DNA from 3 places in the Paenibacillus sp. FSL R5-0341 genome. Region 1 is predicted to be linked to each of the others. Evidence: riboswitches for the same ligand, from Rfam matches in the RefSeq annotation. Region 1 holds a riboswitch; each other region holds the start of a gene.

Region 1 (6,074 bases):
GGATGGTTATCGTTGTTATTGTGATGGATTTCAGACATCTGAAGCAGGCGGCAGTTATTAATCGCTGGTTATCCTATGGGCTGATTGCATTGGGAACAGGCATTTGGTTATATATCACCCATTTGAGCAAAACCTTTTTTGTAGCGGTATGGATCAGCCATGTGATTCAGCGATTCTTACCGTTACCATAGATAGAGACTAAGGATGGTGCGGAGTACAGATTAAATAATAAATGATGGAAAGGAGGTACTATATGAATCAGAGTGTGACTCATCGACAGATCGTGTTGCTCGTGCTGCTGCTTAGTATTACGGGTACGTTGATTCAGCCCCATGCACAGGCCATCTTTTATGCGGAACAGCACGCTTACCTCTCGTATGTACCAGTCGTTTTGGTGATGCTTGTATCCATGTGGATGATCAGCCGGGTTCAGCGGAGATTTCCGAACCAGGATCTGTTTGAAGCGTTAGTTGAGAGGTTCCCCTTGTTGGGAAGGCTCGCAGGCGTAATGTACATTCTGTTTTTTTTCTTCGTATTTGCAAGAGATATCCGATTAATTGGTGATTACGTCAGCATAACGTTGCTGGAAACGACACCGATTTCAATTGTGGTATTGTCACTTATGATTATGGCGGTATTTATCGTCAGAGGTGGGCTTGGCTCGTTGATCGGAATGGCAGAACTGTATGTTACCCTGTTCCTGTTGAATTCTGTAATTGTGCCTTTCATGCTGATTCAGCAGGTGAATATGGATAATCTGATGCCCTACTTTCATGTCGATCCCGCGGGTGTGGGAAAAGGGAGCTGGTACATATTTTCTTTTTATGGAGAGATGATCGCATTGCCTTTCGTCGTCAAGGGCAGTGATTTTCGCTTCAAACCTGTGTTCTGGGGGATGATTATTTCCGGATTGCTGATGATTCTGATTATGGTGGAAACCATCACGTCGATTGGTGTGCCTATCGCCTCCAGACTGGTATACCCTTCGTATGAACTGGCAAGGCAGTTGCAAATCAGTGACTTTCTGGACCGGTTTGACCTGGCGCTGGCAGCGGCAACCTTGCCTACCATGATTACGAAAATTGCATTTGATCTGTATTTTGTCTGCTGGGGATTGAAGCGGATGATCCCGAACGTATCGGGAAAGGTCATGACAGGCCCAGTCGCGCTGGTGGGTTTTGTCTGTGCCTTCTGGTTTTTCAGAAACGCAATTCAGCTCTATCGATTTACTCGGGAATGGACATGGATCGCCATTGTATTTGAAGTGATGTTCCCTCTCGTGCTGTTTCTTTTCCTTCGTCCTCGCAAAAAGAAGGCACAAGAATCGAAAGATTCCATGAAGGATGTAGAGAAAGGACGGAAGGATTCTCACGGTGGAGAACTCCAGCCTTCCTGATACATTCCATCAAAAATCGTTATAGATGAACGGGCAAAAAGAGAGGAAGTGCAGTTTCCCTTCACAGAAGTACCCTGTATACTGTAGTCAGACTGAGATGAACATTCGGCTGAACTAACGGGGGGAACATGAATGGCTCAACATTTGGCAGGTGTACGTGTAGCATTGACAGGACCACGAAAATCGAAAGAAATGTCCTTACTGGTTGAAAAAATGGGTGGAATCCCGCTTGTGCGACCGGCACAGGGAACGGTATTTCTGGATGACCGGAATATCAGGGACGGGCTGGTATCCTGGATCTCGGACCCGCCGGACTGGGCGGTATTGACCACGGGCATGGGATTGGACGCTTTGTTTGAGATGGCCGAGGATATGGAAGTGGCGGGAAAATTACTGGATGCATTGTCGGAATCCCCGATTGCAGCCAGAGGGTACAAGACGGTAAATGCACTCAGAAAGCGCAAGTTAACGCCGCTGGTACGAGATGATGATGGTAGTACGGACGGGCTCATTCGTGAATTCGCATCCCATGATCTTAAAGGAAAAAAGGTTATGTTGCAGCTTCACGGGGAGACAGCTCCCAAGCTTGTAGCCTGGTTGGAAGAACAAGGGGCAATTGTTCGTCAAGTGCTGCCTTATCGCCATGTACCGCCGGAAGAGGCAGAGCTGGAACTGCTTTTAAATGAGATTATACAGCGTGAGGTTGATGCGGTTGCCTTCACGAGTGGACCGCAGGTCCGGTTTCTGACTGAATATGCAGCATCGCAGGACAAGCTTGAACCGATGCTCGCAGCCTTCAGACAAGGTGTAATCCCTGCCTCTGTAGGGAAAGTCACAGCAAACTCCATGCGTGAAGAGGGCATTGAGGCGCTGGTCATTCCAGAGGAAGAGAAGATGGGCGCACTCATCGTTGAACTCGGACGTTACTTTGCGGCGGGGCATGCGGACAAAGTTCGTGGCCTGCAATAACAGTTGATCAATATGTATTAACGTGTATTCAATCCTAAGGTAGTTGGATGATTTAAAACGAATCGTATATGCATAGCTTACTCCTGGTTCTGATCCGATTTCTGGATCAGGACTTTTTTCTGTTTTGTCTGAAAATAGAAGAATGGACAAGTATCACAAGCATGGACATTATTTCCTGAGCGGTGTTATTATGAAAACAATATTGAATGAAAACAAGCAAGGTGCTCTTGCGTGCAGCAAGAGGTAACAGGGAATCGGGTGAAAGTCCCGAGCGGTCCCGCCACTGTAATGGTGAAGCCCTTTTTGATCCAAGTCACTCGCAAAAAGCCGGGGAAGACAGAAAAGGAAGCTGATGATCCAAAGCCAGGAGACCTACCTTGCATGTGTCACCGAACCCTTCGCGGAAAGGAATGGTGTACGAAGAATCAGGAATTGGGCGAACAAGCAGTTCGCCCGGCTGGCCCCTTTGGGCCACATAGTCACAGGAATACCCTTTGGGAGTCTGGGACTGTGTTCTTGAGTGTACGTACATGCGTATCCCATCCGTTATAAGGATGGGATTTTTTTGTTTTTTTAGATAAATGTACATCCTTGCGAAACCCAACCATATGTCGGGAAATTGCAGGTAGAGGAATAGATTAGTTTGATCATGCAGTTGGTTTAGAAGAGCTGGGTTCGATGATTTGCGTTGACAGGACGACGAATTGAACACGCTTTACAGTTAGGGAGAAGGTCGGCATAGCCGCCCTTCTTCACTGTTTAATCCGTAGGACAAGTGTGATGGAGGAGGAGAAGCAATGCAAGGTCAAGGCAAGCTGCTGATTATCGGGTTCGGTCCGGGAGCGATGGAACATATCACGAAGCGGGCACTCGAGGCACTTCAGGAGAGCGAGGTTATTATCGGATACAACACTTATGTGGATCTTATCCGACCTCTGTTGAACGGGCAAGCGATTGTACGCACAGGCATGACGGAGGAAGTAAGCCGCGCACAAGAAGCGGTCAGACAGGCGGAGATGGGCAAAATTGTTGCCGTAATCTCCAGTGGTGACGCAGGCGTCTATGGTATGGCAGGTTTGGTATACGAGGTGCTGATGGAGCAAGGCTGGAAGCCGGATACCGGTGTTGCCGTTGAGGTCATTCCGGGTGTGTCGGCCATTCAATCTTGTGCTTCACTGTTGGGTGCCCCGGTCATGCATGATGCATGTACGATCAGCCTCAGTGATCACCTCACGCCGTGGGAGACCATTATTCGCCGGGTCGAAGCCGCAGCGTCCGCTGATTTTGTCATTGCTCTGTACAATCCACGCAGTGGACGGCGTACACGTCAGATCGTGGAGACGCAGGAAATGATTCTGCGTTATCGTGACCCACAGACCCCGGTAGGTCTGGTGAAAAGTGCATATCGTGAGCGTCAGGACGTTGTCATGACCACACTCGAGGATATGCTGAATCATGATATCGGCATGCTGACGACGGTGATTATCGGCAACTCCTCGACCATGATGTACGAAGGACTCATGGTCACACCGCGCGGGTATCAGCGGAAATACACGCTGAACACCGCGGAACAGTCGCTCAGACCTCATGAGCGACTGCGCACGGAAGCCGAGCCATGGTCGCTCGGCGCAAGGGAAGCCCGCGCTGCCGCCTCCGGCGAGGCAGCGGGCGAGAGCGCGGCCAGCGATGCATTGGCCGCGCAGCCACAGGCGGAGCCAGCCCTGCGCGGCGCAAGCGCCGGAGCGGGTATGGCTCCGCAAGGGCAGCCGCCCGCTGGCGCCGGGGCTGCTGCCGCTACGCCTGCGGCAAGCCCGGCGAGCAGCGCTGGCACCGCCGTGCTTGCCGGCGAGCGACCTGCGCCCGTTGCGGCAGAGGCCGCTCCGGGCCGAGTCGCGGAAGCGCCACGCGCCGGCGCAGCTGCGCTCGCCGCTGAGGCGTTGACGCGGCTCGCGGCAGGCGGAGCGCTCGCGGGCGAATCGGCGAGCCGCTGGCTGGATACAGCAGCGCCGAGCCGAACGGCAAGTGCGCAGCAGGCCGCGACCGCAACGGCGGTACGCACTGCGCCCGAGCCTGGGCGCAAGGCGCCGCTGTTCGAAGTCGGCGTGTCGCCCGGCGTGGGCAACAAAAAATTCACCGCCACCCAGATGGCGCTGCTGGCGCAGTGTGCAAGTGAAGACGGCGAACTGGAATACACGCCAGAGCACCAGATTATTTTGAGAGTGCCGACGTTTGAACCGGACTCGTTGGTTGAAGAGCTGCGTGCAGCGAATTTTATCGTTGTGCCGATCGGCGATGTCATCAAGGTGAAGGCCTGTGACTTCTGCAACATGGAGAAGGACGATGCTGTCCCGATGGCTAACCATTTACAGGCTGTAATAGGTGGATTGGGTGCACCCAAAGAAACGAGTGTGGCATTGAATGGTTGCGGTATGGCATGTTACGGGGCAGTGCTGGAGGATATCGGCATCGTGTATCGCAAAGGTGCATATGACCTGTTCCTCGGGGGCAAGAAGTTCGGACGTAATGCTCACCCTGCCCAGCCCGTAGCGGAGGGAATTCCGGGTGACCAGATTGGTGGGATTGTGGAAAGGATTGTAGCCGATTACAAGGAAAAAGGCCATCCGAACGAGCGATTCCACAAATTCTTCAAACGAGTCGGTGTAATTCAGGGCTTCCGCCATGTGGATGCACCGGTCACGGTGGAAGTAAACCCGATATGTGGTGACTAATTCCTTACTAAATCCTGACTAAGCCTTGATTAAGTCCTTGACTGAATCGCTTCCTTTGGGAAGACGTGATGGTGTAACTTGTCAGGCGTATCTAATAATTTGCAATATTCGCTGAATTTCAGCTGACATAGATGGATTGATTATTACGAGTAATGTAGCGAATGGATGGAATGATTGGTTTGATTTCGTTTTTGCCGGATGAACTGGAGTGCCGAATGAATATGAAAAGTCTGATCTGCGGGTCAGACGGGGGAGGAATAACAAAAGATGGATGCAATATTGTTGGTGGGACACGGGAGTCGAGATCCTGAGGGGAACCGGGAACTGAAGGAATTTGCAAATGAGGTAGCAGCAAAGGCACCGGAAAATACGCTGGTGGAGACCTGTTTTCTGGAGTTAACGAGACCAAGTATTGCTGAAGGCGTTACCGCTTGTGTGGATCGAGGGGCAACACGTGTCGTGTTGGTGCCGATCATTTTGTTTGCTGCCGGTCATGCCAAGATTGATATTCCTAACGCTATTGACCGTGCGAAGGCACGTTATCCACAGGTGGAATTTGTATATGGTCGCCCCATTGGTGTTCATGAGAAAGTCGTTCAAATCATGCAGACCCGTCTGCAAGAAGCTCAACCTGTACTTGTGGCATCCCAAGGCGGAACAGCGGTAGCGGCTCCACCTGCTCCGGTGACGGATGAAGAGACCGCAGTACTGGTGCTTGGACGGGGAAGCAGTGACCCGGATGCCAACAGTGACTTTTTCAAAATGACCCGGATGTTATGGGAGAAACTGCCGTACAAGTGGACGGAAAGCAGCTTTATTGGCGTAACTCAGCCCTCATTCCCGGATGGATTAGAGCGCTGTCTCTTGCTAGGTGCGAAGAAAATCATCATTATGCCTTATTTCCTGTTCACAGGTGTACTGATCAAGCGCATTGATGAAATGACCGCAGAATTTGCAGCAGCACATCCAGACATTCAGGT
Region 2 (6,074 bases), 810 kb from region 1:
TTGGCTACGACGCCTGTCTGATCGATCCCCAGTGCATCGAACATATGCGGCACACATACCTGTACACTATGACACAATCCTACGGTTTTGATCCCACCATGCACGTTCATGACGTTGGTAAGCACAGCCATCGGGTTGGTATAGTTCAGGAACCAGGCATCCGGACATACTTCTTGCATATCCCGGGCAAAATCCAGCATGACCGGAATCGTACGCAGATTACGGAAAATTCCACCGATGCCGAGTGTATCTGCAATCGTTTGACGTAGTCCGTATTTTTTCGGAATCTCGAAGTCCGTAATGGTACATGGATCATATCCACCGACCTGAATGGCGTTGATGACATATTTGGCTCCACGCAGCGCTTCTTTGCGATCATGATATACGTTAATGACACAACGACTTCCAATCGAACGGGCCAGACTGGTCAGCAATCGCTCTGAGTCGCTCAAACGTTCAGCATCGATATCAAACAATGCCAGCTCAAAATCCTGCAGTGCTTCAGTCATCATGACATCACCCAATACATTTTTAACAAAGACGGTGCTTCCTGCACCGAGAAACGTAATTTTGTTCATCTTAAGTTCAGCCTCCCTGAAAAATGTTGTACCCCAACTATAGGCCGATTCGGCACATATAACTATGGCTCAACCCCTTTCAAACATGGCATAATCCCATTTTTGTTTCCGTTTTCAACTAATATTTATTGACTTTAGCTGTTATAATTTAATTAGGTATATAAATGTTGATCTGCAAAAGGAAATAAGGAGGGAGGGCGAAAAAGTGAGTCGCATTGAGATGAATGTGGTTCCCGCCGGCTGGACACAGATGGAATTGATTTTGTTGTTTTTCGGGTGGGAGGCATGTGATCCTGCGCATTATTGGGGACCGGGTGTACGTGATTCTTACATTGTGCACTACATCCATGAAGGACGGGGCACCGTGTACATGGGGGATCGGGAGTACAAGCTGAATCGGGGACAGGGCTTTGTGATTCTTCCAGATACACTTATTCATTATGAGGCAGATCCGCAGGAGCCCTGGACGTATTCGTGGTTTGGATTCAAGGGCGTACAAGCCAAAGCATTCATGCAACGTGCCCAGTTAAGTCCAGAGCGACCAGTGTATGATGCCCATGATACGAATACGATGGAACACTTGTATACGGAAATGGTTCAGGCTTCTACACGTCCGGGAGGTGATGTGATGAACCAGAGTCTCTTGTACCGCTTGATGGCAGAATTAATCTCCTCTTCTCCTGTGGAGGAGGAAATAGGACAGCTCCTTTCGAGCAAAGAGACGTACATCCGACAGGCAGTTCAGTTTATGGAGAACAGGTACAGCCAGCGAACCTCCATTCTGGATATTGCACAAGCTGTGGGGCTGGATCGCACGTATCTATCGGGGTTGTTTAAGGAGCGCTATGGCATGTCGCTACAGTCCTTTTTCCTGGAGTACCGCATGAATCGAGCTGCTGAACTTCTACAAAATCCAGGGCTGTCGGTCAGTGAAGTGGCACATTCAGTTGGCTATACGGACCCATTATTGTTTTCGAAGATGTTTAAGCGAGTGACCGGTGTATCTCCAAAGGGTTCGAGAAATCGAGATTAGCCGCATCTAGTGTTTCAAATTTAAAAGAAAAGTTTTGATCATTAATCGTTGTCCCGCTATACTGATACAGAAGTGTAATTGAATATGTGGAACTTGGTGCTTTGCCCGTCAGGGTGGAAGCTTAATAGGGAAGTCCGGTGTGATACCGGCGCGGTCCCGCCACTGTAACAGAGGAGTCAGGTAGCGATAAATCCACTGGTTTAAGCCGGGAAGGAGCTGCAAGTGACGATGATTCTGGAGCCAGGAGACCTGCCAGGTTTAACAAACACAGTAGTACCCTACGGGAGATAGGAAGGTGTTTAGAGAGCATGATTTTTTCTGAAAATCTGTTTATTTAAGGCGTCCTCATCCAGTAACACGGAGAGGGACGCTTTTTTTGATATGTAGGAGAACATCATGGCACATACATAAAGTTTTGGGGAAGGGCGTTTGAGCACTTGAGCAGATATATCGTTAAACGATTAGTACAACTGGTAGCCGTATTGTTCGGCATCACGTTCCTGACATTCCTGCTAACCTACCTGTCTCCTGGAGATCCAGCCAGACTTATGCTCATGTCTACAGGTGTAACGCCATCGGATGAGCTGGTCAGGCAGGTGAGGTCAGAGCTTGGATTGGACCAACCCTTTCTCTATCGATATGGGACATGGCTGGGACAGGTGGTGACCGGAGACTTCGGTACGTCATATAAATACAATCGTCCAGTACTGGATGTGCTCATGGCACGGCTCCCGGCAACGCTTTGGCTGACAGGAAGCGCCATGCTTCTGGTTATTCTGGTCTCCTTTCCACTGGGAATGCTGTCGGCTGTCTATCGCAACAAATGGCTTGATTATGTCATTCGTTTGTTCTCCTTTGCCGGATTATCGATGCCCAGCTTCTGGTTGGGTATGTTGCTCATGTTGGTCTTCGGTGTACAGCTAAAGCTGCTGCCAGTGATGGGCAATGCCGGCTGGAACAGTCTGATTCTGCCCGCATGTACACTTGCGATTCCACTTGTTGCCCAGTACAGCAGACAGATTCGTACGGTCCTGCTTGAGGAGACAAGCCAGAACTATGTGATCGGAGCAAGATCCAGAGGTGTGAAGGAGTCGATCATTATTTTACGTCATATTCTCCCTAATGCTCTGCTGCCGATCGTTACCCTTATGGGCATGACGACAGGTGCCTTGTTAGGTGGTGCAGCCATTGTGGAAAGTTTATTTGTGTGGCCGGGTGTTGGCCAGATGGCGGTGGATGCCATTTTTACAAGGGATTATCCTCTGATTCAGGGGTATGTCATCTGGATGGCGATCATATATGTCACGCTGAATCTGCTGGTTGACGTATGGACACATCTTCGTGATCCTCGAATCCGACTGGATGTGGATGTATAGATGAGAGCCTTCAGACTTGTATTACTGCAAAATCGTTGGTTCACATTCCTGCTGTCTCTAACCGTCTTCTGGATAATTCTCGCCATGGTTGCACCGCTACTTGCACCACACGATCCACTAGCAACGAACTTTGCCAAAGTGTTGCAGCCATCCGACGCCGAATATCCCCTTGGAACCGATCAGCTTGGCCGCTGTGTATTGTCACGTCTTCTGTACGGGGCACGAACCTCGTTGCTGCTAACCTTTATGATGATTGGTATTGTGTTCGTACTAGGTGTAGCAATTGGGGTCATCGCCGGATTTGCGCGGGGTCTGACGGATACGGTGCTTATGCGGCTGTCTGATACATTAATGGCGTTTCCCGGCCTTATTTTTGCGATCGCTGTGGTAGGCATGCTTGGACCGGGATTGTTCAATACGGTGCTGGCACTGTCGGTTGTCTGGTGGGCGAAATATGCACGGATGGCCAGAAGCCTGGTGATTTCCCTTCAGCAAAAGGAATATGTCGCTGCCGCTGCTTTCAGCGGAGCACGTAAGATCCAGATCATCGGCAGGACGATCCTGCCTAATATGATGTCTCCACTCATCGTCATGGCGATGATGGATGTGGGGGGGATGATGCTGTCCATCTCGGGGTTGTCGTTTCTCGGGCTTGGCGCGCAGCCACCGAACCCCGAGTGGGGGGCCATGTTAAATGAAGGCAGAAGATATTTGCAGACTGCGCCGTGGTTGTTGATTTATCCGGGCCTGGCGATATTTAGCACTGTCATTATTTTTAATTTACTGGGAGACAGCCTGCGAGATGTACTTGATCCCAAGAAAAATACAGCTTAACTGGAGGAACCAGAATGAAGAGGAATTTACAAAAATCAATCCTGCTCACCATCGTATCCATGTTCGTTGTGTTCTTGCTTGCAGCTTGTGGTACTACCAATAATCCATCGACCTCGTCGGATGCAACGGAGAAGTCGGCGGCTACGGACAATGGTACGACAAGTGCACCAACGCATCTGAATGTGGCCCTGTTCTGGCTTGGCAGCAACCTGGACCCGGCAGAAGAATGGAACGGCTGGACACTTACGCGTGCAGCGATTGGTGAGACACTGATTCAGTTTGAAGAGAATATGAAGCTGGTTCCTAAAATTGCAGATACCTGGGAACGTGTGGATGATACGACATGGCATTTTCATATTCGAGAGGGTGTAACTTTCCATAACGGAAACAAAGTAACCGCCGACGCGGTGAAAAAATCGATCGAACGCTCCATTGAGTTAAATGAAAGAGGTAAAGCAACTGTGCCAGTTGCGTCGATGACTGCTGAAGGACAAGATCTGACGATCAAGACGACAGAGCCTTACGCATCCTTGCTTGGCAATATTGCCGAGCCGCTGTTTATCATCGTGGATACTAGCGCAGATACATTCAAATTCAAGAGCGAGCCGATTGCTACTGGACCATTTATGGTGACAGGATATACGCCGGATCAGGAGATCCAGGTGAAAAAGTATGACGGGTATTGGGGCGGTGCGGCAGATGTCGACACATTGACGTTGAAATACATCAAGGATGACAGCACACGTGCTCTTGCTCTGCAATCTGGTGAGATTGATGTAGCAAGTAACGTGGGACGCAGCAGTCTGGCATTATTCCAGGACAAGAGTCAATATACCATTGATGAAATTCCAAGCCTGCGCACCCAGTTCGTATGGTTCAACACGACCAATCCACTGCTGAGTGACCCGGAGGTTCGCAGGGCGATCTCTTATGGTATTGATCGGGAGATGTACGCAAATACGCTGGTGGGCGGTCAGGCAGCCAAAGGACCATTCACCTCAGCTCTGCCTTTTGGCTATGACAAGATCAAAGGATATGATTACGAACCCGAGAAAGCTAAACAGCTGCTGGATGGGGCTGGATTCAAGGATGCAGATGGCGATGGCATTCGTGAAAAAGATGCCAAGAAGCTGACGCTACAACTGATTCTCAACTCCGCTTACGAGTCCGATTCAATTGTGGCTGCTGCGATGCAGTCCCAGCTTAAGGAGATCGGTGTTCAATTGGAGATGACCTCTTATGAGGATCTAACCGATCATCAGAAGAGCGGAAATTACGATCTTGCTTTAACAAGTATCAATACAGGCATCACGGGTGACCCGCAATATATTTTGGATTTCTACTTTATGACGGGTGCGGAATGGAATGTGGGCGGATATAGCAATCCGAAGCTCGATGAAGTCATTACTCGTCTTCACTCCGAGTTTGATGTGGAGAAAAGGTATGCTCTCGCAGCAGAGGCTCAGCAGATGATTCTGGATGATGCAGCCTATATGTTTTTGACCTATACCCCGATTAATATTGTGAGTAAAAGTACCGTGCAAGGTGCGACGATGTATCCCATCGACTTTTATCTGTTGGATCGTAATATTAAGGTTGGGCAGTAATGAAGCCGCTGCTTAGTGTCAATAACCTTTCCGTAACCTACAAGGGTGATTCTCTGGCTCTACAGGAATTGTCCTTCTCCATGAATAAGGGGGAGATTATCGGAATTGTAGGTGAAAGTGGGAGTGGAAAGTCGACCCTGATTCGGGCCTTGCTTGGCCTGTTACCAGAAGGTGGTCGGTACACCGGAGGAGAGATCTCATTTCAGGAAAAAATGCTTCTACGTGACTCGCGATTGGATTGGGCTGGAGTGCGCGGGAAGCGGATCGCCATGGTGTTTCAGGACAGTGGTTCGTACCTTAATCCGATTCGCAGCATCGGCAGTCAGTATATCGAAGCAATTCGTACTCATTTCACCTTGTCCAGAAAAGCTGCTCGAATCATGGCCGTAAATATGCTCTCGGACATGGGATTGCATGATCCGGAACGAATTATGTGTGCATATCCCTCGCAGCTTAGTGGGGGCATGAAACAACGCACGGCAATTGCTATGGCGGTTACGATGGAACCTGAACTCTTACTTGCAGATGAGCCGACAAGTGCATTGGATGTGACGACACAAAATGAAGTAATGAATCGATTGAGCGAGCTTCGCTCCCGTCAAGGGACAGGCATGATCATCGTCACGCATAACATTGCCGTTGCAGC
Region 3 (6,074 bases), 2.1 Mb from region 1:
CATCGAGGGTTCAAATCAGTACTCAGTGAACGTTTGGGTGTGCCACAGGACCGTATTTCGGTAGGCAATGGCGCTGCTGAAAGCATGGCGTTGATCTTGCTCGGACTTGCTCCGCAGAAGGTCGGCACAGTGGAACCTGGATTTTCAGAATATCGTTCTTTAGCGCGACAATTCGGTGCGGAAGTCCAGCATGTGGAGGGACGAGAGGAGCTGGAGTGGCGTGCTGAACCTGAGGACATTGAACGACTGATGGAACAGGTAGACCTGCTGTTTCTTGGTCAGCCCAACAATCCAAATGGCGTACAGTATTCGGTGGAGATATTGCATCGTCTGGCTCGTAAAGCAGAGAAAACAGGTACTATCCTGGTCATCGATGAGGCATTTATGGATTTCATACCTGAATCAAGACAACATTCTCTTGCACCCAGACTGGAGGAATATCCACAGGTGATCATCATTCGATCAATGACGAAGTTTTACGCAATTCCGGGTCTGCGTCTGGGGTATGCCTTGGGACGTCCGGAATGGATTCGTGCGATGACGGAGAAACAGGTAACCTGGAGTGTGAATGGACTGGCGTTGATTGCAGGTGAAGCCTGTCTACGCAGCGGAGAACGGTTCGAACAGGACACACTGGCACAGATCGCACGGGAACGCGCGCGTTTAAAGGCAGGCTTGGAGTCGTATGGTTGTGTGGTAACACCGGGGGAAGCGAATTTTATTTTGGTGCGCCTACCAGAACCTTGGACTGCGGCATCCATGCAGGCAGCCCTGGGCGAGCGTGGCATTCTAATCCGTAGCTGTGCGATGTATCCGGGACTTGGTGAACGACATGTACGTTTGGCAGTAAAGGACGCAGAGGCCAACGAGTGCTTACTCGAAGCGCTAGGAAGTGTAATGGGGCGGCCAGACCACAAGCGACACATGATCGGAGCAGGGGGAACATGCGATGACACTGCCGTTTTATAATTACTACAAGAATGCAGAGGCAGACGAGAATGAATATCGTTCCTCTTCGTGGCCTGGGCTGAAGATTACTGCACACGGTCAATATATCAGAGCTGTGAGTCCTGCTGCTGCAAGTGCACTTTCCAGTGCGGTATATGGCGGCGGGATGCTTGAACTGGATCGGATATTTAACATCTATGTGGACCGACATTATCGCTGTGATGATCCTCCTCGTGATATCGAACGTTCTCTGCATGAATGGAAGGAGCAGCTTGATCAATGTGCGGGACTGTTGACTGCGGTTCGACTGGAGCATACTTCCATTCAGGAATACACAAGTGAGGCATTCGGAATTCTGTGTTGTACAACAGCCGGGGTGTCCAATGCTGCGCGGGCAGGTTCCGCAAGAACCGTATTTGATACGGAGGGAAATGAGGCTGTTGCCGTAGAGCTTTTAAAATCTACAACTCAATCTCACTTTACGAAGCCCTATGTCCCGGGCACGATTAATGTCATGTTATGGTTCAACGGACGAATGACATCGGGAGCAATGGTGAATGCAATCCAGACTGCGGTGGAAGCCAAAGCGGCGGCGCTGGCTGATTTCGGTGTTGCGGACTCGGAGAATGGACTGCTGGCCACAGGGACGACAACGGATGCTATTGTACTTGCGTTGAGTCAGGTGCACGAGCACAAGCCGCTAATTGCTTATGCGGGAACGGCTACAGTCATTGGTGCGGCTATCGGCAGGTTGGTGTATGACACGATCATGGAAAGCCTGCAAGCGGGACAGCAGTGGAAAGAGAGGAACAGGGTGTAATGACATTTCAGATAGGGCAACTGGCCTCCTGGCCATTCTGGACGGGAATGGCAGGTGCCTGGATTATTATAGGGGCATACATACTTGATCGATGCATCGGTGATCCACGCTGGATTCCTCATCCCGTGATTGGCATGGGGAAGGCAATCTCTGCGCTAGAGCGTAGCATTCGTTCCCGTGTGAGCACGGATTCCGGGCTGAAGAGGGCTGGTCTATTATTTCCGCTGCTGATTGCGGGTGGGGCGTTTGTAATTACCTGGGCATTCGTATATGTGCTGGGTCTCATTCATCCGGTCGTAGCAATAGTGGCTGAAGTGGTGCTTATTGCGACTACCATTGCTTCCAAAGGGTTGAAGGATGCAGGCATGGAGGTGTATCACCATCTGGTTCAGAAAGATTGGCCTGCTGCAAGAGGTTCACTTGGCATGATTGTTGGACGTGACACAGCTCATCTGGATGAACCGGAGGTCGTGCGAGGAACGGTGGAGACGGTAGCGGAGAATATTGTGGATGCCATCGTATCCCCTTTGTTCTATGCGTTAATAGGTGGCGCACCACTTGCGATGGCATATCGTGCGGTGAATACATTGGATTCAATGGTTGGTTATAAAAATGAGAAGTACATGCATCTCGGCTGGGCTTCCGCCCGTCTGGACGATTGGGCTAACTGGATTCCCGCACGGCTCACCGCCATCCTGCTGATCTTGGGTGCATGGGTCATGAAACTGGATGCCAAAGGCGCAGCACGTATGGTGACCCGAGATGCCAGATTGCATCCAAGTCCGAATAGTGGTTTTCCCGAATCGGCGGTGGCCGGAGCACTGGGGATCAGACTTGGTGGACACAATGTGTACCATGGCGTAGCTTCTTTTCGTGCCTATATGGGTGAGGCAACACGTCCGATGGCAGCAGAGGATATTGTGCGAACGACACGTCTCATGTTCTGGTCAGCGGGTTCTTTTGTAATCCTGTGTACACTGGTAACGCTCGGAATATGGCTCGCTGGAGGTACATTGTTATGGAAGTAACTGCAGGGCAGAATGGATCACAGCAACGAAATATTCTGTTTATACGTCATGGCACAACCGCATGGAATGTGGAAAAAAAATATCTGGGGCATACCGATATCGCTTTGCTGCCGGATGCAGAAAGAGAACTGGCTTCACTACGCGAGCAATTGAGCAACGTCTCGTGGGACTTGATATATTGCAGTGATCTGCTCCGTTGTCAGCAGACCCTGGCAATGATCGGGCCCCATTTATTAGGCCATGTGAAGCTGGAACCACGTCTGCGAGAGGTTGATTTTGGTCAATGGGAAGGATTAACGTACGATCAACTCAAGGACAACCAACAGTACCGGGACTGGATCGATGCTCCGCAGGACGTCACCCCGCCCGAGGGGGAGTCATGGCAGTCATTCACTGCACGAATCGATTTATTTCTACAAGAGTGCATAGGGTCGAATTGTCCGTCCATGCCCTCTCCTGACTCAGGCGTGCCCACCATTATTGTGGTCACCCACGGCGGTGTAATCCGGTATGCATTATCCCGTCTCATTGCCAATCTGGAATTCTGGGATACGCAGGTGATTCCGGGGCAAGCGATACAGGTGCGGCTGGAACAACATAGAGATCAGTGGGTTGGCACGAGGGTGGATTTTCCGTGAATCGGGTTGTAAGGATGTGCAATATAACCTATAATCACAACAGAAGTGTGACAGCACTGTAGTTTCGTGTGACAGGCAATAATGTCTGAACATGAATGCAGATGGCTCACTTGAATGGGTTAATTCATATCAGCGACCAAGGGTCCCGCGTGCATGCAGTAATGGTTCATGGCTATATCCAGTCATGGATGGCATACGGGTGAAATAGGGAAGCCGGTGCAAGTCCGGCACGGTCCCGCCACTGTAAATCAGGAACAATTCCTGTAAGTCAGGTTACCTGCCCTGGACGTTCAAACCGGTGTTCCTTCGAGGAAAGGACAGCGTTTCGGGCAGTTCTATGTGCATGCACAACAATATGTTGAACATGTACAGATCGCCATATGCGAGACGTCATCCCTGATCCTGACGTAAGGATTAGGGATTTTTTATTGTTCATATAAGATGAACCAGACATTTACACGTTAACGAAGAGTGCAGAACCGATCTGAAGAAACGGAGTGTTCGCTTAAAGCTTTCTACAAGAAAGATACATCGGAAGATGGTACTGCAATCGGAGTGGACCTGTGTGAAATGATGGGTTTAACTTGTACAGGAACACCAAGGCATTGGTAGTAAAAGCTCGAGCACGATGCAAGAAAATAGTACAAATAGAGAAGGGGAGAATAACAGAATGAATTTCAAGAATTGGAAAAGCGTAGCGTCCCTGCTGAGTGCAGCGGCACTCGCACTGGCTTTGGCCGGATGTGGCAATGCAACAACGAACGAGGGCACAGGTACTTCACAGCAACCGGCACAGGAGCAGTCCCAAGGCCAGGCGCAGACGGATCTCAAAACACAATATCCACTTACCGTTACCGATGCAACGGGTGAGTCCTTTACATTTGAAAAGGCACCAGCCAAAATCGTATCCGTGTCTCCAGCTGAGACCGAAACACTATTCGCACTTGGCTTGGACGAGCAGATTGTAGGGGTATCCGACTATGATGATTATCCTGAAGCGGCAACAACCAAAGCGAAAATGGGTGGCATAACGAAGCCGAACGAAGAGTCTATCATTGCGGCTGAAGCTGATATTGTATTCACAGGTATCTCCATGAGCGAAGATGCAGTGAAGAAACTGCGTGAACTGGGCATTACCATTTTCAAAACGGATCCAAAATCCATCGACGATGTGATGAACAATATTGAAACATTCGGTAAAATCACGGATCATCAAGAAAAAGCTCAGGAGATCATCACACAGATGAAACAGGATGTGACAGATGTAACTGAAGCAGTGAAGGCAGTTAAACCGGAAGAGAAGAAAAATGTATACGTTGAATTCTCCCCAGGCTGGACTGTGGGTAAAGGCGAATTTATGGATGAACTCATTACTGTAGCCGGTGGTAGCAATATTGCTTCGGACAAAGAGGGCTGGTATGAAATTAATGAAGAGAACGTAATTGCCTCCAACCCGGATGTGATTCTGTATGCCAACGATGTCATTGATGAAAACTCCAAAACACTGGATCAGATCATTAAAGCTCGCAGTGGCTGGGATCAAATCACGGCTGTGAAGAACGATGCAGTCATCGGCCTAGATGCCAATCTGCTCAGCCGTCCAGGCCCACGTGTAACCGAAGGTCTGAAAGAAGTAGCCAAAGCGATCTATCCTGACCTGTTCCAATGAGTAAAAAACTGGCCGTGTACGCATCGGCAGGGATCGCGCTGCTTGTGTTAACCGTGCTCATCTGCACGGGCATCGGTTCGGTTTCCTTGCCTATTCGTGACATTGCAGGTATTCTGCTTCATCACTTGCCATGGATCGGAGACTGGATCACGCCCGACTGGAGTGCAGCAGCTGAACAGATTATCTGGAAAGTCAGATTCCCACGTGTACTGCTTGCTGTGCTCGTGGGGGCATCGCTGGCGATTGCTGGTGCGGGATTCCAGGGGGTTCTTCGGAACCCGCTGGCAGACCCGTTCACTCTGGGCGTATCATCCGGTGCTTCGGTGGGTGCAGCCTTTTTGATTTTCTTCGGATTGCAGTATGCACTGATCGGAATCTGGACGTTGCCACTGGTAGCTTTTTTGACGGGCGTACTAACATTATGGTTTGTTATGTCCCTGGCTCGTGAAGGGCGCAAAATACCAACACACAGTCTGATTCTGGCTGGTGTAGTGATGCAAAGTTTCTTGGGAGCGGTGGTTTCCTTCCTGTCGACCATGTCGAAACAGACCATTAATGAAATTATATACTGGACGATGGGAAGTCTGGCTCTGCGTGGGTGGTCGTATACGGCCATCCTTTTCCCGTATTTTCTGTTAGGGCTGATCTTTCTCTGGAGCCGTGCACGTTCCTTGAATGTACTTGCGCTGGGAGAACGTCAAGCTGCGCATATCGGGGTTGGCGTCGATCGTTTGAAGTTGTCCGTGCTTGCTGTGGGAACACTTCTTACCGCAGGAGCAGTCTCTGTATCCGGTGTTATTGGCTTCGTTGGATTGGTGATTCCGCATATGCTTCGGCTGCTTGTGGGGCCTGACTATCGATTGCTGGTGCCTTTATCCGCCATTGGTGGCGCCATCTTCATGGTATGGGCAGACACGATTGCCCGATCCTTACTGGCGCCGACCGAAATTCCCCTTGGTGTGGTGACGGCC

Evidence for each region. Region 1 has a riboswitch for cobalamin ahead of cobJ (precorrin-3B C(17)-methyltransferase). Riboswitches for the same ligand answer to the same signal wherever they lie in the genome.
Region 2: linked by a shared signal. The riboswitch ahead of nikB (nickel ABC transporter permease) and the one ahead of cobJ (precorrin-3B C(17)-methyltransferase) in region 1 are both predicted to bind cobalamin.
Region 3: linked by a shared signal. The riboswitch ahead of MKX75_RS07080 (ABC transporter substrate-binding protein) and the one ahead of cobJ (precorrin-3B C(17)-methyltransferase) in region 1 are both predicted to bind cobalamin.

Annotation. Positions count from the first base shown of each region.
Region 1 is NZ_CP150241.1:6,036,952-6,043,025, reverse strand. It holds gene MKX75_RS27120 (hypothetical protein) at 1-191, shown strand, start outside; gene MKX75_RS27115 (endospore germination permease) at 254-1,396, shown strand; gene MKX75_RS27110 (uroporphyrinogen-III synthase) at 1,529-2,365, shown strand; cobalamin riboswitch at 2,568-2,760, shown strand; gene cobJ (precorrin-3B C(17)-methyltransferase) at 3,163-5,094, shown strand; gene MKX75_RS27100 (sirohydrochlorin chelatase) at 5,362-6,074, shown strand, end outside.
Region 2 is NZ_CP150241.1:279,664-285,737, forward strand. It holds gene MKX75_RS01300 (alpha-glucosidase/alpha-galactosidase) at 1-578, opposite strand, end outside; gene MKX75_RS01305 (AraC family transcriptional regulator) at 784-1,611, shown strand; cobalamin riboswitch at 1,689-1,883, shown strand; gene nikB (nickel ABC transporter permease) at 2,049-2,987, shown strand; gene nikC (nickel transporter permease) at 2,988-3,821, shown strand; gene MKX75_RS01320 (ABC transporter substrate-binding protein) at 3,836-5,428, shown strand; gene MKX75_RS01325 (ABC transporter ATP-binding protein) at 5,428-6,074, shown strand, end outside.
Region 3 is NZ_CP150241.1:1,588,186-1,594,259, forward strand. It holds gene cobD (threonine-phosphate decarboxylase CobD) at 1-969, shown strand, start outside; gene MKX75_RS07065 (adenosylcobinamide amidohydrolase) at 950-1,768, shown strand; gene cbiB (adenosylcobinamide-phosphate synthase CbiB) at 1,816-2,796, shown strand; gene MKX75_RS07075 (histidine phosphatase family protein) at 2,787-3,434, shown strand; cobalamin riboswitch at 3,587-3,734, shown strand; gene MKX75_RS07080 (ABC transporter substrate-binding protein) at 4,105-5,103, shown strand; gene MKX75_RS07085 (iron chelate uptake ABC transporter family permease subunit) at 5,100-6,074, shown strand, end outside.